2 regions of the Hafnia paralvei genome follow, and region 2 is predicted to be linked to the other one. Evidence: predicted binding sites of a transcription regulator. Region 2 holds the regulator's gene; the other holds the start of a gene.

Region 1 (15,157 bases), 650 kb from region 2:
GCCGGACCCCCTCCGTGACTCGAGGCAAACTGTTATTGATGAGATTTGAACTTGGTGCCCAGTCTGGGTTAAAAGTATAGCCGCCACCCAGCACCACAATGTAATCTGCGTTGCTTGGCGTATTGATCGTTGGGTAATGATTTTCAAGTGGAGCCAATAGGCGATCGGCAACAGGTTGTAGGCTTAATAGCAGAATTCCAAGCCAAGCGAGTGAAATACAGATTTTTCCTAAGCGCTGCCACCGTGTCCACCAGATGAAAATCAGGCCCACTGCGATGATCAAGAGAAACAAGGGCAGAGGCAAAAGGAGCCCACCGACAAACTTTTTTAGCGCAAACAGCATAAATTAGGTGCCTTTCTGAATGAAAAAACGACATCTAGATAGAATATGTGGCCGATAAGATTCATTCTATGCCAGCCTGTGTCAAAATAGCAGGTTTAAAGCGTCCCTCACGGGAGATTTTTCTGGTGATGCGCTGTGCAAATATTCAGGAGCCGACATATTCATGAGTCGAGGTATGCAGGATCGTAATTTTGACAATATCGCTGAAAAATTTGCGCGCAATATTTACGGCACAACCAAAGGAAAAATCCGTCAGGCCGTATTATGGCAGGATCTGGAACAGTTACTGACCCAGCTTCCCAACAGACCTTTACACATTCTTGATGCAGGCGGTGGGCTTGGACAGGTATCCTGTGAGCTCGCCGCGCGCGGCCATCATATTACGCTGTGCGACATTTCCGGTGAGATGCTAAAGCGTGCACAGGCCTATGCGGATGAAAAAGGTGTGAGCCAGCACATGCGTTTTGTGCAAAGTCCTGCACAAGAGATGCATCAATATTTAGAACAGCCGGTTGATCTGATATTGTTCCATGCGGTTTTGGAGTGGGTAGCAGAACCTCAGGAAACACTAGCGTCTTTGATGAAGTGTTTAAATCCCGGCGGCGCATTGTCTTTAATGTTCTATAACTACAATGGTCTATTGATGCGAAACGTGATCATTGGCAATACGGCATACGTCAATCAAGGGATGCAAAAGCGTAAAACTCGAACGCTTTCCCCTGATCATCCTTTAGATCCGCAAAAGGTGTATGGCTGGTTAGAAGAGATAGGGCTGACAATTTCCGGTAAAACGGGCGTGCGGGTATTTCATGATTACCTGCGAGATAAAACGCAACAGATTGAGGCTTTTGACGATTTATTGGCGCTGGAGCAGCGTTACTGTCGTCAGGAGCCTTTTGTGAGTTTGGGACGTTACATCCATGTGATGGCGTACAAACCCGACACGAAGGACCAACTATGAGTGATTTCTCCCAGACTGTACCGGAGCTGGTTGCCTGGGCGCGGAAAAATGATTTTTCAATTTCACTCCCTACCGAGCGTTTGGCTTTCATTTTGGCTATAGCTACTTTGAACAGTGAGCGTTTAGACGGAGAGATGAGTGAAGGCGAACTGATCGATGCATTCCGACACGTCAGCAAAGCTTTTGAACAAACACATGAAACGGTAGCAATCCGTGCCAACAATGCGATTAACGATTTAGTTAAGCAGCGTTTACTTAATCGCTTTACCAGCGAGTTAGCCGACGGTAACGCGATTTATCGTCTAACCCCGTTGGGGATTGGCATCACGGATTACTACATTCGACAGCGAGAGTTTTCTACGCTGCGTTTGTCTATGCAATTGTCTATCGTGGCGCAAGAATTGCGTAGCGCGGCGGAAGCCGCTGAAGAAGGTGGCGATGAATATCATTGGCACCGCAACGTGTTTGCTCCTCTGAAATACTCAGTTGCCGAGATTTTCGATAGTATCGATCTGACTCAACGCATTATGGATGAGCAGCAGCAGGGGGTAAAAGCGGATATCGCAGCTCTGCTGAATCAGGACTGGCGCGCCGCGATTTCTAGCTGTGAAGTGTTGCTGTCGGAAACCTCAGGCACGCTGCGTGAATTGCAGGATACGCTAGAAGCCGCAGGTGATAAGCTGCAGGCCAATTTGCTGCGTATTCAAGATGCCAATATGAATAATCCGGATTTGGCATTTGTAGACAAGTTAGTATTTGATCTGCAGAACAAGTTAGACCGCATTATCAGTTGGGGCCAGTTAACCATCGATTTGTGGATCGGCTACGACAGACACGTGCATAAATTTATCCGTACGGCGATTGATATGGATAAAAACCGCGTCTTTGCCCAGCGATTACGTCAGTCCGTGCAGAGTTATTTTGACAATCCTTGGGCACTTACTATTGCGAATGCCGATCGTCTGTTTGATATGCGTGACGAAGAGCTTGCGCTGCTCAACGAAGAAGTGACCGGCGAGCTGCCTCCGGATATGGAATATGAAGAGTTTTCTGAAATCCGCGAACAGCTGGCGGCAATGATCGAGCAAGAGCTAAAGATTTATCAAAAAGAGCAACGCCCGCTGGATCTCGGCGCGGTTTTACGCGAATACCTTGCTCAGTATCCGCGTCAACGTCATTTCGATTTGGCAAGAATTTTGGTCGACCAAGCCGTTCGCTTAGGTGTGGCTGAAGCTGATTTCACCGGATTACCTGCCCAATGGCAGGCGATCAATGATTACGGAGCCAAGGTACAGGCCCATGTCATCGACAAATACTGAAAATATGATGCCAGCTAGACTGGCGCAAGCGGTGTTTAACCCGCTGTTTCCCGCGTTGGATAGTCAACTGCGTTCCGGTCGTCACATTGGCATTGATGAGTTAGATAATCATGCTTTCCTGATGGATTTTCAGGATGAGCTGGAACTCTTTTATAGCCGCTATAACGTTGAACTCATCCGTGCACCGGAAGGTTTTTTCTATCTCAGACCGCGTTCTACCACGCTTATCCCACGCTCTGTTCTGTCTGAGCTGGATATGATGGTGGGCAAAATTCTGTGCTACCTCTATTTAAGTCCTGAGCGTTTGGCGCACGAAGGTATCTTCAGCCAACAGGAACTCTATGATGAGTTGCTCTCTCTGGCCGATGAAAGCAAGTTACTGAAGTATGTTAACCAACGCTCCACCGGTTCGGATCTTGACCGTCAAAAGCTGCAAGAGAAAGTTCGTACCTCATTAAATAGGCTACGTCGTTTGGGCATGGTTTATTTCATGGGTAATGACAGCACTAAATTCCGCATCACTGAGGCGGTTTTCCGCTTTGGTGCAGACGTGCGCAGCGGCGATGACCCACGTGAATCCCAGCTCAGAATGATCCGTGACGGCGAAGCCATGCCGTTAGAAAACACGTTGTCGCTGAATGATGAAAACGAAGAAAACGAATCCAGTGCAGACGGTAGCGCGGACAATGCGGAGGATGAACAGGAATGATTGAACGCGGAAAATTTCGCTCGCTGACACTGGTTAACTGGAACGGTTTCTTTGCCCGAACTTTTGATCTTGATGAACTGGTGACTACGCTCTCAGGGGGCAACGGCGCGGGTAAATCGACCACCATGGCGGCGTTTGTTACGGCGCTAATCCCCGATCTGACGCTGCTGCATTTCCGTAACACCACGGAAGCAGGGGCGACGTCGGGTTCACGTGATAAAGGCTTGCACGGCAAGCTGCGCGCAGGCGTATGTTATGCCACGCTTGACGTCGTTAACTCGCGTCACCAGCGTGTTTTGGTCGGGGTTCGCTTACAGCAGGTTGCAGGTCGCGACCGTAAAGTTGATATCAAGCCTTTCACAATCCAAGGCTTACCGACATCGTTCCAGCCAACGCAGATCCTAACGGAAACCGTGGGCGAGCGTCAGGCTCGAGTGTTACCGCTGGCCGAGCTAAAAGAACGAGTTGAAGCGATCGAAGGCGTACAGTTCAAGCAGTTTAACTCGATCACCGACTATCACTCTTTGATGTTTGATCTGGGCGTGATCCCACGCCGTCTGCGCTCAGCATCTGACCGCAGCAAGTTTTATCGCCTCATTGAAGCTTCACTGTACGGTGGTATTTCCAGCGCGATTACCCGCTCTCTGCGCGATTATCTGTTGCCAGAAAACAGTGGGGTGCGTAAAGCATTTCAGGATATGGAAGCCGCGCTGCGTGAAAACCGCATGACGCTTGAAGCTATTCGCGTAACGCAGTCCGACCGTGACCTGTTCAAACACCTGATCACTGAAGCAACATCCTATGTATCGGCTGACTATATGCGCCACGCCAACGAGCGTCGCATTCACCTCGATCAGGCACTGCTGCTGCGACGTGAGCTGCTGGGTGGGCGTAAACAGCTGCTGGCGGAACAATATCGTCATGTCGAAATGTCTCGTGAACTGGCGGAGCAAAGCGGCTCTGAATCCGATCTCGAAACCGATTATCAGGCCGCAAGCGATCACTTAAATCTTGTCCAAACGGCGATGCGTCAGCAGGAGAAGATCGAGCGTTATCAAAGTGATTTGGAAGAGCTGACTTATCGTTTAGAAGAGCAGAACGAAGTTGTCGCTGAGGCAAGCGATCTGCACGCTGACTATGAAGCGCGTTCAGAAGCGGCCGAAGCTGAAGTGGATGAGCTAAAAAGTCAGTTGGCTGATTACCAGCAGGCATTGGACGTGCAGCAGACACGCGCTATTCAGTACCAGCAAGCACTACAAGCGTTAGAGCGTGCTCGTCAGGTGTGTCAACTGCCCGATCTCAACGCCGATAACAGCGAAGAGTGGCTTGAAACCTTCAGCGCACGCGAGCAGGAAGCGACTGAAATTCTGATGCAGCTCGAGCAAAAAATGAATGTGGCAAGTGCTGCGCATTCCCAGTTTGAAAATGCTTACCAACTGGTCGTGAAGCTGGTGGGGGAAGTGAGCCGCAGCGAGGCATGGCAGGCTGGCCGAGATTTGTTACGCGACTGGTCTTCACTTCAGCATCAATCTGAACGTGTACAACCATTACGTATGCGTTTGGCTGAATTAGAACAGCGTTTACGTTCGCAGCAAGACGCTGAACGTTTATTACAGGAATTCTGTAAACGTACCGGACAGCAATATCAGCCTGAAGAGCTGGATGATGCCCAGCGCGAAATGGAAGAGCGGATTGAAACGTTGACCCTCGACGTTGCCGAAGCCAGCGAACGCCGCATGGTGCTGCGTCAGGAGCTGGAGCAGATCACCGCGAAAGCAAAAGATCTGACGGCGAAAGCGCCAGTATGGTTAGCGGCACAAGAAGCACTAAGCCAGCTTAGCGATCAGTGTGGTGACGAACTTTCCGACAGTCGTCAGGTTACTGAGCAGATGCAACAACTGCTGGAGCGTGAACGTGAATCTACCGTCGAACGCGATGAAGTTGCTCATCAGAAACGTGAAATTGAGAACCAGATTGAACGTTTAAGCCAGCCAAGCGGAGCAGAAGACGGCCGATTGATCGCGCTGGCCGAACGTTTTGGCGGTGTTCTGCTGTCTGAAATTTACGATGACGTGACCATCGATGATGCGCCGTACTTTTCCGCATTATATGGACCTGCACGCCATGCGATTGTGGTCCCAGACCTTTCTCTGGTTCGTGAACAGTTGGCGGGGCTGGAAGATTGTCCGGAAGATCTCTATCTGATCGAAGGGGATCCGCAGTCGTTTGATGACAGCGTATTTGCCGCTGATGAGCTTGAGCGTGCTGTGGTTGTCAAGGCATCGGATCGCCAGTGGCGTTATTCTCGCTTCCCTGAGGTGCCGTTATTTGGTCGTGCAGCCCGCGAAAGCCGTTTGGAAACGCTGTATGCGCAGCGTGATGAGTTGGCTGAACGTTATGCTACGCTGTCGTTCGACGTGCAGAAAACTCAGCGTCTACATCAGGCGTTTAGTCGTTTTATCGGCAGCCATTTAGCCGTTGCATTTGAGCAAGATCCGGAAGCTGAGTTACGTCAAATCAACGGTCGTCGTACCGAGATCGAACGTGAATTCAATAATCAGGACAATATTACGCAGCAGCAACGTCAGCAATTAGCTCAGGCGAAAGAAAGCGTTGCGTTGCTGCATAAGTTAACACCGCATATTGGTTTGCTTGCTGATGAAACCTTACAGGATCGCGTTGAAGAGATCCGTGAGGAACTGGAAGAGGCGCAGGAAGCGGCGCGCTATCTGCAACAGCATGGGGCAAACCTAGCCAAGCTGGAACCGATGCTCTCTGTGTTGCAGAGCGATCCAGAGCAGCATGAGCAGTTGCGTCAAGATTATCAGCAGGCTCAGCAAAATCAGCGTTCCGCGAAACAGCAGACCTTCGCGCTCACTGAAGTGGTTCAGCGTCGTGCACACTTCAGCTACAGCGATTCTGCAGGCATGTTGACGGAGAACTCTGACCTTAACGATAAACTGCGTCAGCGCTTAGAACATGCTGAAGCCGATCGTGCGCGTACCCGCGATCAGCTTCGTCAGCAGCAGGCTCAGTTGGCTCAGTATCATCAGGTGCTTGCATCGCTGAAGAGCTCGTTTGAAGCCAAGCGTGACATGCTTAAAGAGCTGTCTCAAGAGCTGCAAGATATTGGCGTACAGGCCGATCCAAACGCAGAAGAGCGCGCGCGCATACGCCGAGATGAGCTGCATACCGCATTGAGCAATAACCGTGCGCGTCGTAATCAGCTTGAAAAACAGATTATGTTCTGTGAATCAGAAATGGATAATCTGCAAAAACGCCTGCGTAAGGTTGAGCGCGATTACCATCAGATCCGCGAGCAGGTTACCACCGCGAAAGCAGGCTGGTGTGCCGTGATGCGCTTAGTCAAAGACAATGGCGTTGAACGTCGACTCCATCGTCGTGAGCTGGCGTATATGGACGCGGATGAGCTACGTTCTATGTCGGACAAGGCGTTAGGTGCGTTGCGTTTGGCGGTGGCTGACAACGAGCATTTGAGAGATGTGCTGCGTTTATCTGAAGATCCAAAACGCCCTGAACGTAAAATCCAGTTCTATATTGCCGTTTATCAGCATCTGCGTGAGCGTATCCGTCAGGACATTATCCGCAGTGATGATCCTGTTGACGCTATCGAGCAGATGGAAATTGAGCTTGCACGTTTGACAGAAGAGCTGACCTCCCGTGAACAGAAACTGGCTATTAGCTCGAAGAGCGTCGCCAATATTATTCGCAAGACCATACAGCGTGAGCAGAACCGCATTCGTATGCTCAACCAAGGTTTGCAGACAGTTGCCTTTGGGCAGGTGAATAGCGTTCGTCTGAATGTCAACGTACGTGAAGCTCACTCAACGCTGTTGACGGTGTTGTCAGAACAGCAGGAACAACATCAGGATCTGTTTAATAGCAACCGGCTAACCTTCTCAGAAGCGTTAGCGAAACTGTATCAGCGCCTGAATCCACAAATCGACATGGGGCAGCGCACGCCGCAAACCATTGGCGAAGAATTGCTGGATTATCGTAACTATCTAGAAATGGAAGTTGAGGTTAACCGTGGTTCGGATGGTTGGTTACGTGCGGAGAGCGGAGCGCTGTCAACGGGTGAAGCGATCGGTACCGGCATGTCCATTCTGGTTATGGTCGTTCAAAGCTGGGAAGAGGAATCACGCCGTCTACGTGGCAAAGATATTTCACCGTGCCGTTTGCTGTTCCTAGATGAGGCCGCTCGTCTAGATGCAAAATCTATCGCTACGTTGTTTGAACTGTGTGAGCGTCTGGAGATGCAGCTAATTATTGCGGCGCCAGAAAACATCAGCCCAGAAAAGGGCACCACATATAAACTGATGCGTAAAGTGTTCAATAACACTGAACATGTTCATGTTGTGGGACTGCGAGGCTTTGCTCCCGAGAAAAACATAATGGAATCAGTGACTCAAGAAGAGTCAGAGAGCTAGAACCTAATAAATTTCATATACTGAAATCATTATTAACGCAAACGGCCTTCTTATCGGGCCGTTTTTTTTGGCAGAATGTAGGCGGTAACGTATCATCATATAAATAAAACGTAATGTCCGGGCAGTTGATGCACCAACCGGCACATGAAACGGCAAAAAGTCATTTCTATTTGTATAATTAAGCTAAGGTTCCGAAAGTCGGAGCCAATGAGCTAACAAGGGAGCAAGGGATGGTGCTGAATAACAGATTCCGTCTAGGCCATATGGTTGTCGGTGGTTCAATGGCGATGAGTGCTTTGGCGATGAGCCTGATGCCTGCTCACGCAGAGGTCGTCACACAGCCTGTAACGCAGCCAGCGGTTTCAGTAGCGACCATGAGTGTACCTCAGTCGCGTTCTACGCTGATATCACAGCTTCCGCAGGGAGTATCGCTGCGTTATTTAAATCAGCTTTCCTCTCTTTATGCTGCTAATCATATGCAGCCGATGTGGCAGGATCGTGCCGCCGTGCAGCAATTTCAGCAGCAATTAGCTGAAGTCGCGCTTTCTGGCGTACAACCGCAGTTTACTCAATGGGTGCAGGCGCTTGTTAACCCAGATGTCAAAGATATGGCGCGTGACGCTGTACTGTCCGATGCGATGCTGGGGTATCTTCAGTTTGTTTCAGGCGTAAGTGCAACGAAAGGAAGCTGGCTGTATAGTTCGGTGCCTTACGCTATAGCGGAGCCTCCAGCAACGTTGGTTAATAACTGGCAACTGTCTGTGCGTGATGGTCGCTTGGCCACGTTTGTTCAATCGTTGGCACCGTCACATCCACAATATGCCGCTATGCATAAAGCGCTAAAAGATTTGCTGGCGGATACTCGTCCTTGGCCAACCGTCAACGATGGTCCAAGCTTAAAACCCGGCGATTTGAGCCCAGATATGCCTGCTCTGCGTGAGGTTTTACAGCGAACGGGGATGCTCACAGAAAAGGGAAATGTTAAGTCGCCGACACCAGTACCAGAGGCTCAGCCGCTGCAATCGCCTGCAAGTCAGGAACCTAACGCGGTAATCAGTCCTTCGACCACTGCGGTATCAGAGTTGACGCAGCAGCCAACGCCAGAGGCAACACCGGCGAAAACAATGCCTGTTTCAGCTACGGACAATCGATACACGCCTGAGTTAGTCGAAGCTGTGAAACGTTTCCAGCAGTGGCAGGGCCTTGCGAGTGACGGAGTGATTGGCAAACGTACTCGTGAATGGCTGAACGTTTCACCGCAAACACGAGCAACGTTACTGGCGTTAAATATTCAGCGACTGCGTATTTTGCCGGGAGAAGTCGATACCGGCATTATGGTTAATATTCCTAACTACTCTCTGATTTACTACCAAAACGGTACTGAAGTGCTTACTTCACGCGTTATCGTTGGACGTCCGACGCGTAAAACACCGCTGATGAATAGTGAACTGAATAACGTGGTTGTCAATCCACCGTGGAATGTCCCAACCACGCTTATTCGCGAAGACATTGTTCCTAAAGCGATGCGTGATCCTGGCTATTTTGAACGTCATGGATATCGTCTGTTTTCTGGTTGGAGTAATGATGCTGAAGTTGTCGATCCTTATATGATCGATTGGGCATCAGTTTCGCCGCGTAATTTTCCATATCGTATCCAGCAGGCGCCAGGCGTTAATAATTCATTAGGTCGCTACAAGTTTAATATGCCGAGTCAGGATGCTATTTATCTGCATGACACACCGAATCATGGATTGTTTGAAAAAGACATCCGTGCTTTAAGTTCGGGTTGTGTCCGTGTGAATAAAGCATCAACGCTAGCAAATATGTTGTTACAAGATGCTGGCTGGAATGACGCACGGGTATCATCTGCATTAAAAGAGGGGAATACGAAATATGTGCCAATTCGTCATCGTATACCGGTTCGTCTCTATTATCTGACCGCGTGGGTTTCTGAAGATGGAAAACCGCAATTCCGCACAGATATTTACAATTATGATGATACCGTCCGTTCTGGGGCAAAAGTAGCAGCTCAAGCTGAACGTCTTTTTCAGCTTTAGCAAGTAGTTAGCAATAACGTTGTTTTGTTGATGATGTAACTGCGAGTCATAAATTTCTGTGATATCCCGCCGGGCACGGCGGGAAGCGGGTTGACTCGATCATCCATGGCGGTTATGGTGCCTGACGGTGCGCTTTAATGCGTGATCTTTAGATACTTTGCCGGGTAAAAACATCTCATGGATCCAATCAATATTCATCGTCGCAAGTGGTTAGCTTTAGGTGGCGTTGCTATGGGAATGGCAATGCTGCCTGGGCAAGCGCTAGCAACGCTTTCTACACCGCGTCCGCGTATTTTAGTGTTGAATAATTTAAATACCGGTGAGCAACTCAAAGCCGAGTTTTTCGACGGCAAAAACTATATTCAAGAAGAGCTGGCTCGCCTCAATCATTTATTCCGCGACTATCGTGCGAATAAAGTTAAACGTATTGACCCTCGTTTATTCGATCAAATATTCCGCTTACAAGCGATGATAGGTACGCGCAAACCTATTCAGCTTATTTCTGGATATCGTTCTCCACGTACAAATAGTGAATTACGTGAGCGTGGCAGTGGTGTTGCTAAGCATAGTTACCATACTCTCGGCCAAGCGATGGATTTCCATATTGAAGGCGTTCAGCTAGCGAATATTCGTAAAGCCGCATTGAAAATGCGTGCGGGTGGCGTTGGATATTATCCGCGCAGTAATTTTGTTCATATTGATACTGGCCCTGTCAGGAATTGGTAATACTTTGCTAAGCAGGTATTATTAGCGGTAGAGCTAAAGACATCCATCACGTCGGCCTTTGCCGGCGTGTTTTTTTATTGTGATAAATCATTGTGGGCAAGGTATTGAGGCAACGATGAAATATAAAATAATTCCTGTCACTGCATTTCAACAAAATTGTACTCTGCTATGGTGTGAAGATACACATCAGGCCGCTATCGTCGATCCGGGCGGTGAGCCTGCAAAAATTTTGCGTGAAGTGGAAGCGCTTGGCTTAACGGTGACTCAAATACTGCTCACCCACGGTCATCTAGACCATGTTGGAGCGGCAGGACAATTGGCGAAGAGCTTGAATGTACCCATATATGGACCGCAGGAAGACGATCTGTTTTGGCTTGAAGGGCTACCTGCACAAAGCAAAATGTTTGGTTTCACCAATTGTGACCCATTGACGCCAACGCGCTGGCTTAACGATGGTGATACGTTGCAGGTAGGGTATCAAACATTACAGGTGTTTCATTGCCCCGGACATACTCCTGGCCACGTGATTTTCTTCAATGAAGAGTCGCGCTTAGCGCAGGTGGGCGATGTTTTGTTTAGCGGTGGTGTAGGGCGTAGTGATTTCCCGCGTGGTGACCATCAGGCCTTGATTAACTCTATCAAAACCAAACTCTGGCCTCTGGGAAATGATGTTGCCTTTATTCCTGGTCATGGACCTATGTCTACCTTTGGTCAAGAGCGTCAGACGAATCCGTTTGTGTGCGATGAGCCCGCGGTGTGGTAGTTGCTATGTCGCTCGCCGTAAATAAAAAAGGAGCCGAAAGGCTCCTTTTGCGTTGCTGAGGTAATATTATTTCAGCACGGCGACAATAGCTTCACACAATGGCGCCATATTGTCTGGCGTCATCCCTGCTACGTTCACACGGCCAGAGTTCACGGCGTAAACACCAAACTCATCGCGCAGGCGGATGACCTGCTCCTTGGTTAAACCGCTGAAAGAGAACATACCGTTTTGCTTGATGATGAAGCTGAAATCTTGCTCAGCCCCTTTCTCTTGCAGGGTATTAACAAACAGCTGACGCATACGTTGAATACGTTGACGCATATCGGTCAACTCTTGCTCCCAAATGGTACGCAGTGCTTCGTTACCCAAAATGGTTGCTACCACTGAGCCGCCATGAGCCGGCGGGTTAGAGTAGTTCGCACGGATCGTGGCTTTGATTTGGCTGAAGGCTTTGTCTGCGGTTTCACTGTCGGCGGCAACCAATGTGCAAGCGCCCACGCGTTCGTTATACAAACCAAAGTTTTTCGAGTAAGAGCTGGCAACCAGCAGTTCATCATGTTTAGCGGCGAAGATACGCAGACCCTGAGCATCTTCCTCCAAACCATTGGCAAAGCCCTGATAAGCGAAGTCAAATAGCGGTAGCCAGCCTTTGGACACTGACATTTCAGCCAGCGCTTCCCACTGTTCTGGCGTAGGGTCAATACCGGTTGGGTTATGGCAGCAGCCATGGAACAGCACTACGTCACCCGCTTCAGCCTGCTCTAAGCTCTTTTGCAGGCCAGAGAAGTCCAGTTGATGGTTATCGGCATCATAGTAGTCATATTCGCGCACCTCGAGCCCTGCGGCGTTAAATACGCTTTTATGGTTAGGCCAGCTTGGATTGCTTACCCAAACTCGCTTAGCTGATGTTTTATTCGCAATAAAATCAGCAGCCACACGCAGAGCACCGGTACCACCCGGAGTTTGGGCGGCATGCGCACGTTTGTCCTGAATGATTGGGCTTTCTTTACCAAACAGTAATTCCAGCGTGCAGGTCGCGAAAGCAGGAATACCATCAATGCTCAGATAGTTTTTTGTGGTTTCGTTTTCCAGCAGATACTGCTCAGCTTTTTTAACGCTGGTCAGCACCGGTGTTTTACCTGTTTCATCTTTATAAACACCGATACCTAAGTTGATTTTATTGGTACGGGCGTCGGCACGGAATAAATCGGCAAGACCTAAAATCGGATCCGCTGGTGCGGCTGGGATATTTTCAAACATGTAGGGGCTTCCATGTGTCGAGTTGAGCCAGAGAGCCCTCAGATTACCGCTACGTCGCAGGCTTGCCAACCGTTTGCCACAAAAAGAATACAAAGTTGTTACCTGAACGCTTCAATGACGATAAAAGCACCAAAAATAAGAAGAAAAGGGGAAATGGGAGAGGAAAATAGGGGAGTAAACGTCGTGCGAGGATAGGAAAAAATACAGGCTTAACGCAAGGGAATATAGCCGATAGCAAAAGGCAGAGCCGAAGCTCTGCCTTAAATTCCGTTCTGTTACAGTCGTTAGACTGTCGTCAGATTAGAACTGGTATACCAGACCCAGAGCGACGATATCGTCAGTAGCGATGCCGTTAGCTTTGGTGAAATCGTTGTCATCCAGCAGGTTGATTTTGTAATCAACATAGGTAGACATGTTTTTGTTGAAGTAGTAAGTCGCGCCGACATCAACATATTTAACCAGATCTTTGTCACCAGATAAGTTGGTGTTCAGGTCTTTACCTTTAGACTGCAGGTAAGCAACTGATGGGCGCAGACCGAAGTCGAACTGGTACTGAGCTACGATTTCGTAGTTCTGAGTTTTGTCTGCGATACCGTTCTTGCCGTATGGAGTCATGTTGCGAGTTTCTGCATACATAGCTGCCAAGTAGACGTTGTTAGCATCGTACTTCAGGCCAGCGGTCCATGCGTCAGCTTTATCGCCACCAGCTACGTTACTATTAACCTGACGGCCTAGAGTAGTTTGCTTATTAGTACGGTCAGATGAAGAGTACGCCGCACCAGCGCTGATACCCATTCCGAAATCATAAGTGGTAGACAAACCGTAGCCGTCACCATTCTGCTGCTGGTAGTCACGACCATTGTTGCTTTCGGTCGCACTGCCGTTTTTACCCTGATACTGAACTGCGAAGTTCCAGCCATCAACCAGACCGAAGAAGTTGTTGTTACGGTAGGTAGCAACGCCGTTGGTACGACCGGTCATGAAGTTATCGCTGTTGGTATAAGTATCACCACCGAACTCTGGCAGCATATCAGTCCATGCTTCTACGTCGTAGATTACGCCGTAGTTACGACCGTAGTCGAATGAACCGTAGTCACCGAATTTCAGGCCAGCAAAGCCCAGACGGGTTGCGTTTTTAGAAGAGCCGTTGCCTTCAGTGTTGTTAACTTTGATGTTGTATTCCCACTGACCATAACCAGCCAGTTGATCAGAAATCTGAGTTTCGCCTTTGAAGCCGAAACGAGCGTAAGACTGATCACCGTCTGAACCTTTGTCGTCAGAGAAGTAGTGCAGGCCGTCAACTTTACCGTACAGATCCAGCTTGTTGCCATCTTTGTTATAGATTTCAGCTGCGTTTGCTGCACCAGCTGCCAACAGCGCTGGGATCACTACTGCAAGAATATTGCGTTTCATCATTGTTACCCTCTAAAGGAGTTATTTTTTTTTGACACCTGCCACTGCCTAAATTAATTCTGCGCGGAACTATTTCATCACTTACGGAACTAAAAGAGAAAGTATGGTGTCTTCCTGTGTCTGCATCGCAGTGTTCCATTCACTAGGCTGATAATCCACACCGAAAATGATACAAAAGTATAATTCGAGTAACAAAACGAAAGTATGTGTTTCAAATTGTAAAAATTAGGGAACTTTGTGACAGGGGTCTAAGTTTAAAAAAGAGAGGGGCCAGCATTGCTGGCCCCTCTTTTGTAATGAAAACGTTTAAATGTTGTTTTATTACTTATTTAGAAAGTTGCGTTTCGTGGGGTGCGTGGGAATGGAATCACGTCACGAACGTTTTGCACACCGGTGACATAGGCGATTAAACGTTCAAATCCGAGGCCAAAACCAGAGTGTGGAACGGTGCCATAACGACGCAGGTCACGGTACCACCAGTAGTCTTCTTTATTCAGCCCCATTTCTTCCAAACGTGCATCCAGCATGTCTAGACGTTCCTCACGCTGAGAACCGCCAATAATTTCGCCGATCCCTGGAGCCAATACGTCCATTGCCGCCACGGTTTTGCCATCTTCGTTCATGCGCATATAGAACGCTTTGATATCTTTTGGATAGTTTTTAACAACCACCGGCGCTTTAAAGTGTTGCTCAGCTAAGTAGCGCTCATGCTCGGAAGAAAGATCCACGCCCCAATAGACTGGGTTTTCGAAGGTCTTGCCACAGTTGAGCAAAATATCTACCGCTTCGGTGTAATCGACCTGCGCAAAGTCAGAGGTGACAAAACGTTTCAGACGATCGATCGCATCTTTATCAACACGTTGAGCGAAGAACTCCATGTCGTCTGCGCGTTCATCCAATACGGCCTGGAAGACATACTTCAGCATTCCTTCGGCAACGCCCGCAATATCGTTCAGGTCGGCAAACGCAACTTCAGGTTCAACCATCCAGAATTCAGCCAGATGGCGGCTAGTATTGGAGTTTTCAGCACGGAAAGTCGGTCCGAAGGTATAAACCTTCGATAGTGCACAAGCGTAGGTCTCTCCATTCAACTGACCCGATACGGTCAGGAATGCTTCACGACCAAAGAAATCTTCGCCGAAATCAACTTTACCT
Region 2 (15,157 bases):
GCAAGGAAACAGACGCCAAGCTGTAAGGTATTTTGCAGCGCGGCGGCTTTACCACTGTTTTCAGGAAATGGCGTTAGCGCATTCGCGACCACGATAGGATAAATAGCCCCGTTCGCCATCGCCATGATGCAGAAAGGGACAAGAATGGCGAACAGTCCTGGTGTACTAAACATCGCCATCACAAACATCGCAATCATGCACAGGCTATAAACAATCAGCAGTACAGGCAGCATCAGATTTCCACCGATGCGGCTAAGCAGCGCACGGCAGCCATAGCCACCGATTAAGAAAGCAATCGTCTGTGGCACATAGCTCAAACCAATATCGTTAGGACCATAGCCCATATCACCGAGAATGAACGGTGAACCGGTTAGCCAAGCAAAGAAACCCGCAGAGCAGGCAGCAAAAATCATTACGTTGCCAGAGAAGATATTTGAGCGCATCAACTGGAAGAAACTAATTTTTTTCTGCGTTTTATCTTCTGTTGGTTTACGGCGCGTATCTTTCAGCATCAACGTAGGGATCAGTAGGAGCAGTGAAATCCCGAACAATACGGCGAAAATGGCCTGCCACTCTAAATGATTTAGTAGCCATGCACCGAGTAATGGCGCTAAGGCTGGCGACAGTGCGACCAGCGGCATGATGGTGGCAAATACGCGGTTGGCGATGCCTTTGCTGTAACGGTCGATTACCAGCGCTTGCCAGGTCACCGCGGCAGAACATACACCGATAGCCTGTACGAAACGCAGAATCAGAAGCTCGACAGTTGTGTCTACCCAGATCATTCCCAAGCAGCCAAGGCTGAACAATGTCAGCCCCATCAGCAGGACGGGCTTACGACCAATACGGTCAGACAGAGGGCCCCAAACGAGCTGGGCAAAGGCAAAACCGGCTAAGAAAATACTTAAACTAGCGCTAATTGCGCCCGCAGACGCACCCAGATCCTGCTGCATGGCACCAAAAGCAGGAAGATACATATCGGTGGCCAGATATCCCAACATGCTCAAGCCGGCCAGATAGAACATAAAAAATGAGGAAGTTCGCATTATTTTGACTCGTTATATATTTGTTGCAGAGTGAAAGTGTGACGTGGGGAGTTTAGCGATCTCACTAATTACTTGTGAAACGCTAATATTTGCTATCATGAGTGAAAATTTTTGAAAGCAAGAAAGGTGAGGTAGCGCACATGTGGTCTGAATACTCATTAGAGGTTGTAGACGCGGTTGCTAGAACGGGGAGTTTCAGCGCCGCAGCACAAGAGCTGCACCGTGTGCCGTCTGCCGTGAGTTACACAGTACGTCAGTTGGAAACATGGTTAGCCGTTTCGCTGTTTGAACGACGCCATCGTGATGTGGAGTTAACCGAAGCAGGCGCATTTTTTGTAGAAGAAGCGCGTACTATTATCAAAAAAATGAATTCCACCCGTCGCCAGTGTCAGCAAGTCGCAAACGGCTGGCGTGGACAGCTAAATATCGCCGTCGATCGCATCGTTAACCCGCGTAGGAGTCGGCAGTTGGTCGTGGATTTTTATCGTCACTTTCCTGATATGGAATTAATGATCCATCCAGAAGTGTTTAACGGTGTGTGGGATGCCTTAGTTGCCGGACGGGTTGATGTGGCTATTGGCGCAACGCGTGCGGTGCCGGCCGGAGGACGTTTTTCATTTCGCGATATGGGTTTTTTGCATTGGCATTGCCTAGTCAGCCCAGAGCATCCGTTGGCGATGCTCGAAGGCGAACTGACGGATGATAAAATTCGTCCATTCCCTGCGCTGTGCATTGAGGATACGTCAATCAATCTGCCTAAGCGCGACACATGGCTACTTGATAACCAGCGCCGTTTAGTGGTGCCAGACTGGCAGTCTGCCTGCGATTGTCTGGAAAGCGGTCTTTGCGTGGGGCTGATGCCGGCTCATATGGCAGAGCCATTGGTCAGTGCGGGGAAATTACATATTTTGCAGTTGGCGCAGCCGTTTCCTGATAGCGCCTGCTGCGTCACCTGGGAGGATCATACTCGCTCACCGGCAATTGACTGGTTACTGGATTATCTGGGAGATACCGAAACCATGAATCAGGAATGGCTGAGCCCAGAGTAAACTACAGGCAAATCATTTGCCCATTTTCTGGCGCATCGTCTTCATCGTGTGTGACTAAAAGGGCGGCGATATTGGCCTGTTTTAACTCATCAAAGACCCAGCGACGAAAATGTTGGCGCAGTGTTTTATCGAGCTTAGAAAAAGGCTCGTCTAGCGCAACGACCGCAGGGCTAGATAATAGGGTGCGAAGCAGGCTGATTCTGGCGCGTTGCCCGCCGGAGAGTTCATTTGGAAAGCGGCGGGAAAACTCACTCATCTCAATCTTTGCTAAGGCTTGAGTCACCTGTGAGTGGCGTTCTGTCCGAGCAACATCATCAGGCAACGCGAATAACAGATTTTGCTCTACGTTGAGATGAGGAAATAATAAGTCATCTTGAAATAGCAGACCGACTTTGCGTTGATGGGCTGGAAGGTGTGTCACATCTTGCCCATTAATTTTCACTTTTCCTCGTCGTGAAATCGGAGCATGTGCATGTCCTGCAAGCGCTAACAGCAAGCTTGATTTTCCACACCCGCTCGGCCCCATTAGCGTAAGCGTTTCTCCGCCGGCCACACTCACGTTGAGTTCAGGCGTTAGCGGCACATCATGTAAATAGACTTGAAACTGTTCGAGAGTCAACGTGCTCATTGCTGCTTACTCCTTGAGAATGTGACGGGGATAAACAGTGCTAACCCGTAGCCGAGCAGTGGCAGAAAGGTTTGCCACAGAGCTGCAACGGCGGCCATGCGGCGATCGATTCCGCTGGCGTAGGCCACCGTTTCGGTCGCTAAAGTAGGGAAACGACCAGCCCCGAACCCCAGAGTCGGCAGATAAAGGCCGATACTGACAGCAAAGCCTAGGGCGACGGATATCGCCAGCGGTTTACTCAATAGTGGAATTTTAATATGCCAGAAGCACGACCACGGGGTTTTCCCTAGTGATTGGGCCGTATAAAGGAGTCTACGATCAAAAGCCTGCCATGTGCCGCTCAGACTGAGGAAGTAGTAAGGCGTAATAAACAGCGCATGGGCGAAAATCACGCTGGGCAGCAGGCCAATCACGTCGAACCAAGCCGCTAAATGTTGTAAACCAAAAATCAGACTGATTTGCGGTAGCAAAAGAGGTGTGAGTAGCAGCCATAATCCCGTGATTTTATGGCGTAAGAATTGCCATTCAAGAAAGCCTACACAGAGAATCAGACTACAGAGATTGGCGATGCCAGCGATGAGCAGGCTATTGATGATGGGGGTACCGAGTTGGCTTAGGCTGCTGAGCCAATAATCGAATGTCCATTGCAGTGGTAAGGCAGCAGGGAACGGCCATCGCCAAGCAATCGACCAGATAAACAAAACGCTATACGAACCCAGCGTCAGCAGTATGCCAACGATCCATAGAGGCCGTAGCGTCATATGACGTTTATAGCGTCTTTGACCGTGCGCGTTGCGGCAATAGCGCAGCCAGGCCCTTTCAATCATCAGCCAGAGGACAAAACTAAAAAGCGTGATCCCAAGCAGGAGCAACGTTCCGCTGGTCGCCAATACTTGATGCGTCAGTGCCGGATCGGTCATCCATTGCCAAATCTGTAGGGATAGCGTTGTGGGCTGCTGTGGTCCAAGTAAAATAGCGATATCCACCACGGATAAGCCAAATGCCAACACGCAGAAGACGGGCAACCGCAGGCCGCGCAGAATCTGTGGCACTAACAACAGCCACCAGACGCGAGTTGAAGGATAGCCTAGCGCCACACCTGACTGTATTTGTCGTCGAACATCAATACGTCCGGCGATATTCAGCGCCATTAAAAACAGGAAAGGCGTTTCTTTCACCGCTAATAGCAACGTCAATGAAAGTGCATAAGGATCGTTGATTATCAGCCAATCAGGTGGGCGAGAGTATCCGGTAAGCGTGGGGGAAATGACCCTTAGCAACCAGCCCGATGGGGACAACAGCAGGATCAATCCGGTCGCTAAAGCAATGTGCGGTATAGCGAGAATAGCAGTGGAGATAACCCGCGCGATATGACTATTCTGTCTGAGAATGACCTGCCCACATAACGCCAGAGCTAGCCATAGTGATATTAGCGTGGCGGCAAAACCACTGAATATGCTCAGCGTGATGGATTGCAATATACCTGGCCATTGTAGCAACAGGTGCCACGACGCAAGAAAATGGCTAAGGGAAAAAGTATCTGAAAGGGGTTGAAGCATAACCAGTAGCGCCGCCGCAATCGGCAGCGCACCAGCAAGTATCAGCACAAGAGGGAACAGCGCGAGACAGGAGCAGCCGTTCTTCATCGCTTAGCGGCGATAGTCCAGATAAGGGCCATCGGCTACTGAACGACGCTCTACCAATTTAGGGTGCACTTCGATAGTCTGAGAATCTTCGCGTTTGCTCACGATACGATCAAGCAGCATATCAAAGGCCATCGCACCTAGACGCTCTTTCGGCTGATGAATAGTGGTTAATGCCGGAGTGAAGTAACGTGCGTTACGTACGTTATCATACCCGATCACCGAAATATCTTGTGGGACGCGCAACCCCATTTCATCTGCGGCGCAGATGGCGCCCATGGCCATGATGTCTCCACCCACAAAAACGGCTGTCGGTCGATGCTTTTGCGAGAGGATTTGGTGCATAGCTTTGTATCCAGACTCGGGTTCAAAGTCACCTTCAACCATCCACTCATCGCGCGTTGGGATATTGGCCTCTTGTAGCGCTTTCAGGAAGCCCCGCAGGCGTCCACCGCCGGTATTGCGCGACAGCTGTCCGGTAATGGCACCAATGTCACGATGGCCGCGTTCAATCAAATAACGGCCCGCTAAATAGCCCCCTTCGAAGGCGTTATCTTGAATCGCATCGGTAAAGTCGCTGCGCTGCGTTCCCCAATCCATAACGACCATCGGAATATTGCGGTAGTCTTCTAGCGTCTGTAGTAGGTTCTCTGGATACTCAGAGCACATCACCAGCAGGCCATCAACACGCTTTTGTGCCAACATGGCGAGATAGGCTTTTTGCTTTTCTGGATTGTTATGCGAATTGCACAGAATTAGGGTATAGCCTTGGCTGTAGCAGGCGTTCTCTACGGCTTCGATGACCTCAGCAAAATAGGGCGCTTCACTGGAGGTGGCCAGTAAACCGATCGATTTAGTGTGGTTAACTTTCAGGCTACGGGCGACGGCACTGGGAGAATAGTGCAGCTCTTTAATTGCCTCCCATACCGCGGCTTTGGTCTCTTCGGCGACAAAGCGCGTTTTATTAATGACATGAGACACAGTCGTGGTGGAAACGCCCGCGCGTTTTGCCACATCTTTAATCGTTGCCATGAAACAGATGACTCCTAAGCTTATGTAATCAAAACATAGCTATTGTGTTAATCGTTTGCTTACGTACATCTAAAATTACACCGAATGAAAGCACATAAAATAAATGAATATGCAGAGACTTCGAGTGCCAGCCTATTCTTTTTCGTTATGAAAGCTGATACGTAGCAGTAAACCGTAAATTTTGGCCTATAAAATGCAAAAGGGGAAGTCAAAATTAGGGGATAAGAGAAAGAATAATAGAATGATTTTCTGCGTGTGATCTCATTTGATGTATGTAAAAATGATTTCACACACTTTCTGCAAGTGTTTATGTATAATAAAAATTGATCTGATAACGAAATGCGGGAGATGAGCACATGGAAACCGATCTGAAATATTCCCTAATGACGACGGTTGCTGCTTTGGCAGTTATTGTTATCTTTAGCTTTGTAGCAGCGCTGCACTGATTTAAAGACGTGTTGGAATCTTTAGTTATTAACATGACTAAAACAAAAGGCGGTCAATCGACCGCCTTTCTTATATACGTACGTTAAAAACTTATGCCAAGTTTTTAGCGACGAATTCCCAGTTTACCAGAGCCCAGAAGTTCTCCAGATATTTAGGACGCGCATTGCGGTAATCGATGTAGTAAGCGTGTTCCCAAACGTCCACGGTCAGCAGTGGTTTGTCGCCGCTGGTCAATGGGGTTGCTGCGTTTGAGGTATTAACGATAGCTAAAGAACCGTCCGCTTTTTTAACCAGCCACGTCCAGCCAGAACCAAAGTTACCCACGGCAGATTTAGTCAGTTCTTCTTTGAAGGCTTCGAAAGAACCAAAGGCTTTGTTAATGGCGTCTGCTACTGCGCCAGTAGGTGCGTTGCCGCCTTTTGGAGACAGGCAGTGCCAGTAGAAGGTATGGTTCCAAACCTGAGCGGCGTTGTTAAAGATACCGCCAGTAGAGGTCTTGATGATCTCTTCCAGTGATTTACCTTCAAACTCGGTGCCTTTGATCAGGTTGTTTAGGTTTACCACGTAGGTGTTGTGATGCTTACCGTAATGGTATTCCAGAGTTTCTGCGGAGATGTGCGGCTCGAGTGCGTTTTTTTCGTATGGTAATGTAGGTAATTCAAAAGACATTGCTCTCTCCTATTATTGATCTATTTTGCGATGAAACAGTTACACGCAAGTGTTTTATGTTTCACGCATCACACTAACGTTAACGTCAGTGTGCGGGTTTTTAAATTTGAAACGATCTTGTTGTGCTCTTGTTATGGGGATCGATTTTAGCAAGTTTTGAGTCTAATAACAGGCTAAATTTTGCTTTTTGGTTATCAATTGATGAATTGTCCATCAGTAACACTGCGAGACATCAAGGTACTAAGGAAGGATATTGAGAAAGGAGAGGGGAAATTACAGGGATTATCCGTTATATGAATAAATCCCTGTTGCTTGGCATATCTAACGAATTGTTTTGGGCGTCATGACACGGCGAGCACCCACATAGTGACCCTGCCAATAATCGTTATCCAGATAGCTGATACGAATTTGTTCACCAGTGCGCGGTGACTGGATGAATTTACCTTCACCCATATAGACACCCACATGATCGGCAGCGCCACGGTTGTTAATGCGGAAGAAGACTAAATCGCCTTTTTGTAACTCAGTTTTCTTCACCGGAGCTGCATCGCGCAGATGATACATCTCGTTAGCTGTGCGTGGGATTTTGATACTCAGCAAATCTTGATAGGCATAGTAGACTAAACCGCTGCAATCGAACCCGGTGCTAGGTGATGAGCCTCCCCAGCGGTAGGGTTTGCCAACCTGATTCATCAGCTTGTTCATCGCGGTCTGTTTAGCATTCTGGTAGCGCTTTTTATGCTGTGGACTCAAACGGATTGGCTTGCCATCAACGATCTCAACATTATTCTGATTTAGCGCGAGCTTAGCCAATTCATTTTTGCTGTTTAGTTTGCCGCGTTGACGACCATAGCTCTTTTTATTGCTGACATGCGCAAGCGTTGCGGTTCTGGCGCTTGCCTTTTTCTCAGCAGATTTTTTATTTGGCTTAGATAGAGAGGCTAATACCGCTTTATCAATTTTCTTGCTGTTGGCTTTATTACGAGCAACTTCACGATTGCGGGCAAATTTGCTGGCTAAAGCGCTATTCTGCGAGGCCGACTCTTTTTTAGCGTTTTGTTTTTTACTCGCGACTGTTTTATCGCTGCTCTTTTTGTTTTTAGCGGTAGAAGTCGTTGGCGTTTTTTCTTTTTTGCTAGCCGCAGGCTTTCGCTTTTTACGATCGGCGGCTTCGCTACTGGTCGTGTGCGACTTTCGCTGATCGGCAACGACTTTATGCCCCGGAGAGGCATTGGCGGCATTAGCAAATAGCTGAGTAAACAGCAGAACAAAGAGTGCGATATATAGACGCATTGGTAGGTTCCAGGCTTTGTCCCAAGAAAAAAACATGGCAAACAGTATTAAATAAACAACAGGAACAGAACAGCATTCATTTCCGCTATTTATATTCTCTTTGTGACTAAATGTTACAAGAGTTAAATCGGATGCTGTTTTGAACAAATTCTGCTGTAAATCTAAACACGAACCAAACGGATATAGCATAGCACGTTTTTAGATTAAACTGAGCTTAAGCGATAAGGGATCGAAACACCTCAGAAATACCCCTATAAAAGATGGCGTTTTTTTCTAAGAGCGTCGCTGCGTACAATCCAGTACAATAATTTGATATGCACTTGCATGCTGTCTGCATAACACTGGTTAGAGGAAGTAAAACAAAATGACAATGACCACTATTGAAAAAATTCAGCGCCAACTAGCTGAAAACCCAATTATTTTATACATGAAAGGTTCGCCAAAATTGCCGAGCTGTGGTTTTTCTGCTCAGGCCGTTCAGGCATTGTCTGCGTGCGGCGAGCGTTTTGCCTATGTCGATATTTTGCAAAATCCTGATATTCGCTCCGAATTGCCAAAATATGCTAACTGGCCAACCTTCCCACAATTGTGGGTCGAAGGTGAGCTGGTGGGCGGCTGTGACATCATTATCGAAATGTACCGCGCCGGTGAATTGCAGCAGTTGATTAAAGAAACTGCGGCGAAGCATCCCGCTCAGGAAGAACAGCAATAGTGATATTGTTGTCGCATAAAACAAAGGCGCCTTAGGGCGCCTTTGTTATTTTGGGTGCAGCTTACAGCGTCATTGCAGCGATCCAGCCGAAGGCTAGCAAGGGTAGGTTATAGTGCAAGAATGTAGGTACAACCGAATCCCAAATGTGATCGTGCTGACCATCCATATTTAAGCCCGAAGTGGGGCCGAGCGTTGAGTCTGAGGCGGGGGAACCTGCATCGCCAAGTGCACCGGCTACGCCGACAATGGCAATTGTCGCCATCGGTGAAAAACCAAAAGCGATACACAATGGAACATAAATTGCGGCGATAATTGGCACCGTCGAGAATGAAGAGCCAATCCCCATGGTGATGATCAGTCCGACGAATAGCATTAAAAAGGCCGCTAAACCGCGATTATTACCGATCACGCTCTCAATCGAAACAACCAGCGTTTCAACGCTGCCGGTGGCTTTAATCACTGCGGCGAATCCTGATGCGGTGATCATAATAAAGCCAATCATCGCCATCATATGTACACCGCGGGTGAAAACATCCTGAGTTTCTTTCCAATGAATGACGCCACCCGCGATAAAGACCATGAACCCCACCAGTGCGCCGAGCACGATGGAGTTGGTCGCCAACTGAACACCTAATGCTGCGAGTATCGCTAGACCGGCCACCCACAAGTGACGTGTTTTTACGCTTTTGTGCTCTGGTTCTGCAGCAAGAATTTTGCGCTCGCTGTAGCGGCGTGGTTTACGATAACTGAAAAATACGGCTATCAGCAGCCCAACAACCATGCCTAATCCCGGTAGCAGCATCGCGTGAGGAACTTGTGACGCTGTCACGTTTAGGCCGTTGCCGTTCAAATTCTTTAACAGAATATTGTTCAGGAAGATGCCGCCAAAGCCGATGGGCAATACCATATAAGGCGTTATTAAACCAAAGGTCAGCACGCAGGCCACCGCACGGCGATCGAGATTCATGCGTGAAAACACGTGGAGCAAAGGGGGGATCAAGATCGGGATAAATGCGATGTGAATGGGGATCAGGTTTTGCGACGAAATAGCGATGAGAGAAATAATCAGCAGCAAACCGTACTTAAACCAAAATAGTTTACTGGCGCTTGGCTGATGCCCCATTCGGGCAATGACTTTCTGAGCCAATATATCGGTGATACCCGAACGGGAGATAGCAACGGCGAAAGTCCCTAGCATCGCGTAACTTAGTGCAATTTCAGCGCCACCACCGAGACCACCGCTAAAAGTAGTTAGGGTCGTTTCAAGAGTGAGTCCGCCAACCAGACCACCGGTAATAGCCGCAAAGATTAACGCGATAACCACGTTCACCCGCATTAAACTCAGTAAAAGCATCACCGTGACGGCGACAACAACAGCGTTCATAGACGTCAATGTCCCAGAGTTCTAAAAATTATAAAACACGTTTAATAACATTTTTTTCGCATTAACACGACAAAAACAAGAATTAGCCGGAGTGGGAGGGCATAGCTCAAGGGTTGTATAGACAACTAAATTAGAGGAAAAGCCCGCTAGATAGCGAGCTATTAATCTTTATTCAGCGCTTTCTTCCGCATTGGCGGGCAGAGGCCATCCACCCATACGTTTCCAGCGGTTTACCAATTCACAAAACAGCGTTGCCGTCTGTTCTGTATCGTAGAGCGCGGAGTGTGCTTGGGTGCTGTCAAATGGGATATTGGCGGCAATGCAGGCCTTAGCCAGCACGGTTTGACCTAATACTAGCCCGCTCAGCGCGGCAGTATCGAAAGTGGCGAACGGATGGAAAGGGTTGCGTTTTAAGCCAACGCGCTCAGCCGCGGCCATCACAAACGAGTGATCAAAGTGGGCATTGTGCGCCACAATGACGGCACGATTACAGTCGTGTTCTTTAATGCCTTTACGTACGGCTTTGAAGATGGCGTGTAAGGCTTCGTATTCGCTGACCGCACCGCGCAATGGGTTTTCCGGATCAATACCGTTGAATGCCAAAGCTTCAGGAACCAGTACGGAGCCAACAAAAGGCTCAACGTGAAAATGAAGTGTTTCGTCGGGCTCTAACCATCCATCGTCAGTCATACGTAATGTGACTGCCGCAATTTCAAGTAGCGCGTTGGTGTTGGCATCAAAACCTGCGGTTTCGACATCAATGACAACAGGATAGAACCCGCGAAAGCGCGCGCTCAGCGTATTTAGATTGGTGGTTTCAGCCATGTTCAACTTCTGGTCTATGGAATGCAGCGCGCATTATGGCAAATTTTTACGTAGTTTGCAGTCCGCAAACGCGGTACGAGCCTCATTCATGCATCAGATAAAAAAGCGGACGCTAAGGCGCCCGCTCGGTTTTTGCTCAAACCACATGGGTTTGATACGTTCTGGTACTTAGGATTAGTTGCCTAAACCCGCGCCAGCTTGTTTGTTTTCGATCAGCTCGATTTTGTAACCATCTGGATCTTCAACAAAGGCGATAATGGTGTTGCCGCCTTTTACCGGACCCGCTTCACGAGTGACTTTGCCGCCAGCCTGACGAATGCTTTCGCAGGTTGCTGCAACATCATCGACGCCCAGTGCAATGTGACCAAATGCTGTGCCCATCTCGTAGCTTTCAACGCCCCAGTTATAGGTCAGCTCAATCACAGAGCCGGTACTTTCATCGCTATAACCGACGAAGGCCAGAGAGTATTTATACTCTTCGTTTTCACTGGTACGCAGCAGGCGCATGCCTAAAACTTTGGTGTAGAAGTCGATGGAGCGTTGCAGATGACCGACGCGCAGCATGGTGTGTAGTAAACGCATAATTTCCCTCTGAAAATCGAAACGGCTTGCTTTACAAGATATAGAACATTGTAACAGCGTACATTCAGCGATCAATAAAAGGTCGGCATTAATCGCGAGCGATGTGGTGACAAGAAATGGAAAAACCCTCTGACTGAGTGGAGGCGGCCAGAGGGTTGGCATATATTCCCGTCATTGGGATATATGCCGAAGTATTACAGCGTTGGGTAATCTGTATAGCCTTCAGCGCCACCACCGTAGAAGGTCTCAGGCTGTGGCGTATTCAATGATGCTTTTTTCTCTAAACGTTCAACTAAATCTGGGTTGGCAATAAAGTTACGTCCAAAGGCAACGGCGTCGATCAGACCTTGATTAATCAGCGTTTCCGCTTTTTCTGCGTTGTATCCACCGGAACCAATAATGATGCCGCTGAAGTTTTCACGTACCGCCTGACGGAACGCCTCTGAATAAGGCTTGCCACCGGCCCAATCTGGCTCAGAGATATGCAAATAAGCAATTTTTCTCTGGTTAAGCTGACCGATGAGATAAAGCGCAGCTTCTTCCTGGTCTTCACCGTTATCCAGCCCGTTAAATGGCCCCAATGGTGAAATGCGAATACCTACGCGGCCAGCGCCAGATTCGGCAATAGCAGCATCAACCACCTCGAGCGTTAAACGCGCACGGTTTTCAATAGAACCGCCATATTGGTCGGTACGTTGGTTAGACGCAGGAGACATAAACTGATGCAGGAGGTAGCCATGTGCCGCGTGCAGTTCGACCAGATCAAAACCGGCCTTGCTCGCCAGCGCAACGGCGTGGCGGAAATCGTTAACGATGCCAGGGATTTCGCTGGTTTCTAAGGCGCGAGGTTCCGAGCAAGGAACACGTACCCAATGGCCGTTTTCATCTCGAACCGTGGTGCGAGTATCAGCGGCGATAGCTGATGGTGCAACCGGAGGCTGATTGTTCGGCTGGAGACTGTTATGAGAGATACGGCCTACGTGCCATAGCTGTACCGCGATATGACCGCCATGTTGATGGACTCCCGCAACGATTTTTTTCCACGCATCCAATTGCTCTGGTGTATGTAAACCGGGCGCGCCGGCATAGCCTTTTGCTTGAAACGAAACCTGAGTTGCTTCTGTGATAATTAAACCGGCGCCTGCACGCTGGTTATAGTATTCGCCCATCAATGGGGTTGGAATATCGCCCGGTTCTTTGCTGCGTAGGCGTGTCAGCGGAGCCATGAAAACTCGGTTAGGCAAAGTGACATCACCAACGGTGACAGGCGTGAATAACTTTTCGATTTTCATAGTGAATCCTGTGGCGGTGTAACGCGTCAACGCACGCTACGAAGTTTAAATGAGCTCGTTAGACATGATGCATACGAAACAACGAGGCTTGGGCAAAGACTAATAGACCGGTTGGTCTAAGTCAATACACGCGCAAATACTTTATGATGAAATTATTTAAAGCGAAGGTTTTTTAAGCGGCGATAATACGAAGAAACCCCACAGGCTGGGGAGTTGCAGCCTGTGGGGCGAAGATTGAAGGGCATTAGCGTTTAGTAAGCGGCAGTAAACTGCTGCTTGATAAATTGTGGTTGCTCAATTTCATTGAGGATCGCGACGGCCAAATCTTGGACTGAAATATTGGCGGGCGCATCTCCATTCATCAGCAATGAAGTCGTACCAAGACGGAAATGTCCGGTACGTTTGCCCGGTTCAAGCATGGCTGCAGGGCATAATACCGTCCAATCCAGTTCGCTGCCGGCGCGCAATTTGTTGCGCAGTTCACGAGCGCCTTGTGCACCCGGACGAATTTCTGCTGGGAACTGTGGGGTATCGATGAGTTCGACGCCCGGAGCGACTTCTAGGCTGCCCGCACCACCGACCACCAGAAAGCGTTTCACCCCCGATTTTTCCACGGCGGTCAAAATGGCATCACTGCCTTTCACGAAGTTGGTATACAGATCGGGGTCAGTCCAGCCGGGGTTGAATGCGCTGATAACGGCATCGACACCTTTCAGCGTTTGTGTTAGCCAATCAACGTTAGTCACGTCGCCAAGTGCAATATGCAAACGGTCTACATCTGGCAAATCTTTCTGGCTGCGAGCGATAGCAGTCACTTCGTGACCACGTGCTAATGCTTCATCAACGACAACACGGCCGACAAAACCGGTGGCTCCAATAATGGCAAGTTTCATGGTTATTTTCCTCTGCTTAGGTTGCGATAGGGCTACTTTAGACCTTAACAATTCGGTTGATAAGTGGCATATTCAAGCTTACTTCTTTAAGTAAAACTTCAAGATAACAAGGCTGATTGATGGACAAACTCAACAGGATGGCCGTTTTTGCCGTTGTGGTTGCGGAAGGCTCTTTCAGCGCAGCAGGGCGGCGTCTGGGGATGAGCCCATCGGCGGTGAGCCAGCATATGCGCACTTTAGAGCAAGATCTGAGGGTGACACTCTTGCATCGCTCTACCCGGAAACTTACGCTTACCGATGCAGGAGCCGCTTTTTATCCAGGCTGCAAAGCGATGCTGCATGAAGCTAGTCAGGCAGAACAACGATTGGCCGAAATGCGCGATACGCTAGTAGGCGAGTTGCGTATTGCGACCACGATCGGCCTCGGCGGCGCCCCATTAGCGCAGGCATTAGCCCCTTTGTTACAGGCTCATCCTAAGCTTAGTCTGAGAATCTTAGCCAACGACGAAATTATCAATTTAATTGAGGTTCGCGCGGACATAGCTCTGCGGGTTAATCGCCAACTGGATGATGCTTCTTATATCGCCCACCCGTTAGCTGTTTGGCCTATGGTGCTGTGCGCTTCTCCCCGCTATTTAAATCGCTGCGGGATACCTGAAACGCCCGATGAACTTAGCCAACACCAATGGCTGGTGAATACCAATGAGGCTGTTCCTGCTTCGATTGAACTACATAGGAACAACGGAGAAACGCGTAAAATTTCTCTGCCTGATATTGCTACAGGCAGTAGCAGTATGAACGTATTACGTGCATTTACGTTGGAGGGGATAGGCATTTCTATACAGCCGCTTTATGAGATTGAGTATGAGTTAAAGCGCGGTGATTTGGTGTTGTTGTTACCTGAGTGGCGACCCGCGCCTCTGAAGCTGCATGCGTTGACGTTAGAGAGAGTTCATACGGAAAAAAGCCGTCAAGCAATGCAATGCTTACGCGATTATTTCCAAAATTATCAGCAACGTTGAATAACAAATGATAATAAATTTGCCCTGAGCTGGGTTTACGTCTTCACTTATATCTGTAAGCAGGAGGTTTGCGGTGGCCCAGCAACTTGAGTTCTTTGAGATCCCTAGCCCCTGTCGGGGTATTTGTCAGTCCGACGAGCGCGGCTATTGTCGCGGCTGCATGCGCAGCCGAGACGAGCGTTTTAACTGGATAAAACTGAGCGATCCGCAAAAGCGTGATGTCCTGCGCTTGTGCCGACAGCGATGGTTGCGCCAACAGCGCAATGATAAATCCGATCCATCCCATCAGCCTGAGCAACCATCGCTCTTTTAACTTTTTATTGACTTGTTAGACGCTGACGTCACCACCTTCTGCTGCAGCTGTGAAAGAGAACAGTACAGACGCCATACGAGTCCGGCCAAATCTCGGCCACTCTGATCCGGATGGTGAGACAAAACGTCGCTGATACGTAATAGTTCATTCAAGGTCTTATCCAGAGAGTCATGCTGAATACCTTTTTCTGTCATGATGCCTTTGAGACAGTGAATACAGACGTCACGGACCGCGGAAAGGGGGTCGGAACGGGTTTGCCAATCACGCAGTTGCCAAACGATGTGGCTACAATTCAGCAGTACCACCCCCCAGCGTAGCACCCAGATA

What was found. Region 2 encodes PurR, which represses purine synthesis genes. Its sites were predicted from a motif close to CANGCAAACGTTTGCNTG; they were not measured.
Region 1: the regulator PurR is predicted to act here: its motif matches at 12,652-12,669, upstream of K9N75_RS08820 (amino acid aminotransferase).

The regions. Positions count from the first base shown of each region.
Region 1 is NZ_CP083737.1:1,865,971-1,881,127, forward strand. It holds gene elyC (envelope biogenesis factor ElyC) at 1-343, opposite strand, end outside; gene cmoM (tRNA uridine 5-oxyacetic acid(34) methyltransferase CmoM) at 519-1,304, shown strand; gene mukF (chromosome partition protein MukF) at 1,301-2,623, shown strand; gene mukE (chromosome partition protein MukE) at 2,604-3,332, shown strand; gene mukB (chromosome partition protein MukB) at 3,329-7,783, shown strand; gene ldtD (L,D-transpeptidase LdtD) at 8,014-9,840, shown strand; gene mepK (peptidoglycan L,D-endopeptidase MepK) at 10,018-10,566, shown strand; gene K9N75_RS08815 (MBL fold metallo-hydrolase) at 10,682-11,329, shown strand; gene K9N75_RS08820 (amino acid aminotransferase) at 11,396-12,589, opposite strand; gene ompC (porin OmpC) at 12,890-14,005, opposite strand; gene asnS (asparagine--tRNA ligase) at 14,332-15,157, opposite strand, start outside.
Region 2 is NZ_CP083737.1:2,518,681-2,533,837, reverse strand. It holds gene punC (purine nucleoside transporter PunC) at 1-1,046, opposite strand, end outside; gene punR (DNA-binding transcriptional activator PunR) at 1,187-2,095, shown strand; gene K9N75_RS12000 (ATP-binding cassette domain-containing protein) at 2,097-2,723, opposite strand; gene K9N75_RS11995 (ABC transporter permease) at 2,720-4,369, opposite strand; gene purR (HTH-type transcriptional repressor PurR) at 4,373-5,398, opposite strand; gene cydH (cytochrome bd-I oxidase subunit CydH) at 5,755-5,844, shown strand; gene sodB (superoxide dismutase [Fe]) at 5,936-6,514, opposite strand; gene K9N75_RS11975 (C40 family peptidase) at 6,836-7,807, opposite strand; gene K9N75_RS11970 (Grx4 family monothiol glutaredoxin) at 8,178-8,519, shown strand; gene K9N75_RS11965 (Na+/H+ antiporter family protein) at 8,581-9,903, opposite strand; gene rnt (ribonuclease T) at 10,072-10,728, opposite strand; gene gloA (lactoylglutathione lyase) at 10,903-11,310, opposite strand; gene K9N75_RS11950 (alkene reductase) at 11,505-12,602, opposite strand; gene K9N75_RS11945 (NAD(P)-dependent oxidoreductase) at 12,854-13,495, opposite strand; gene K9N75_RS11940 (LysR substrate-binding domain-containing protein) at 13,615-14,517, shown strand; gene K9N75_RS11935 (DUF1289 domain-containing protein) at 14,591-14,830, shown strand; gene K9N75_RS11930 (FUSC family protein) at 14,827-15,157, opposite strand, start outside.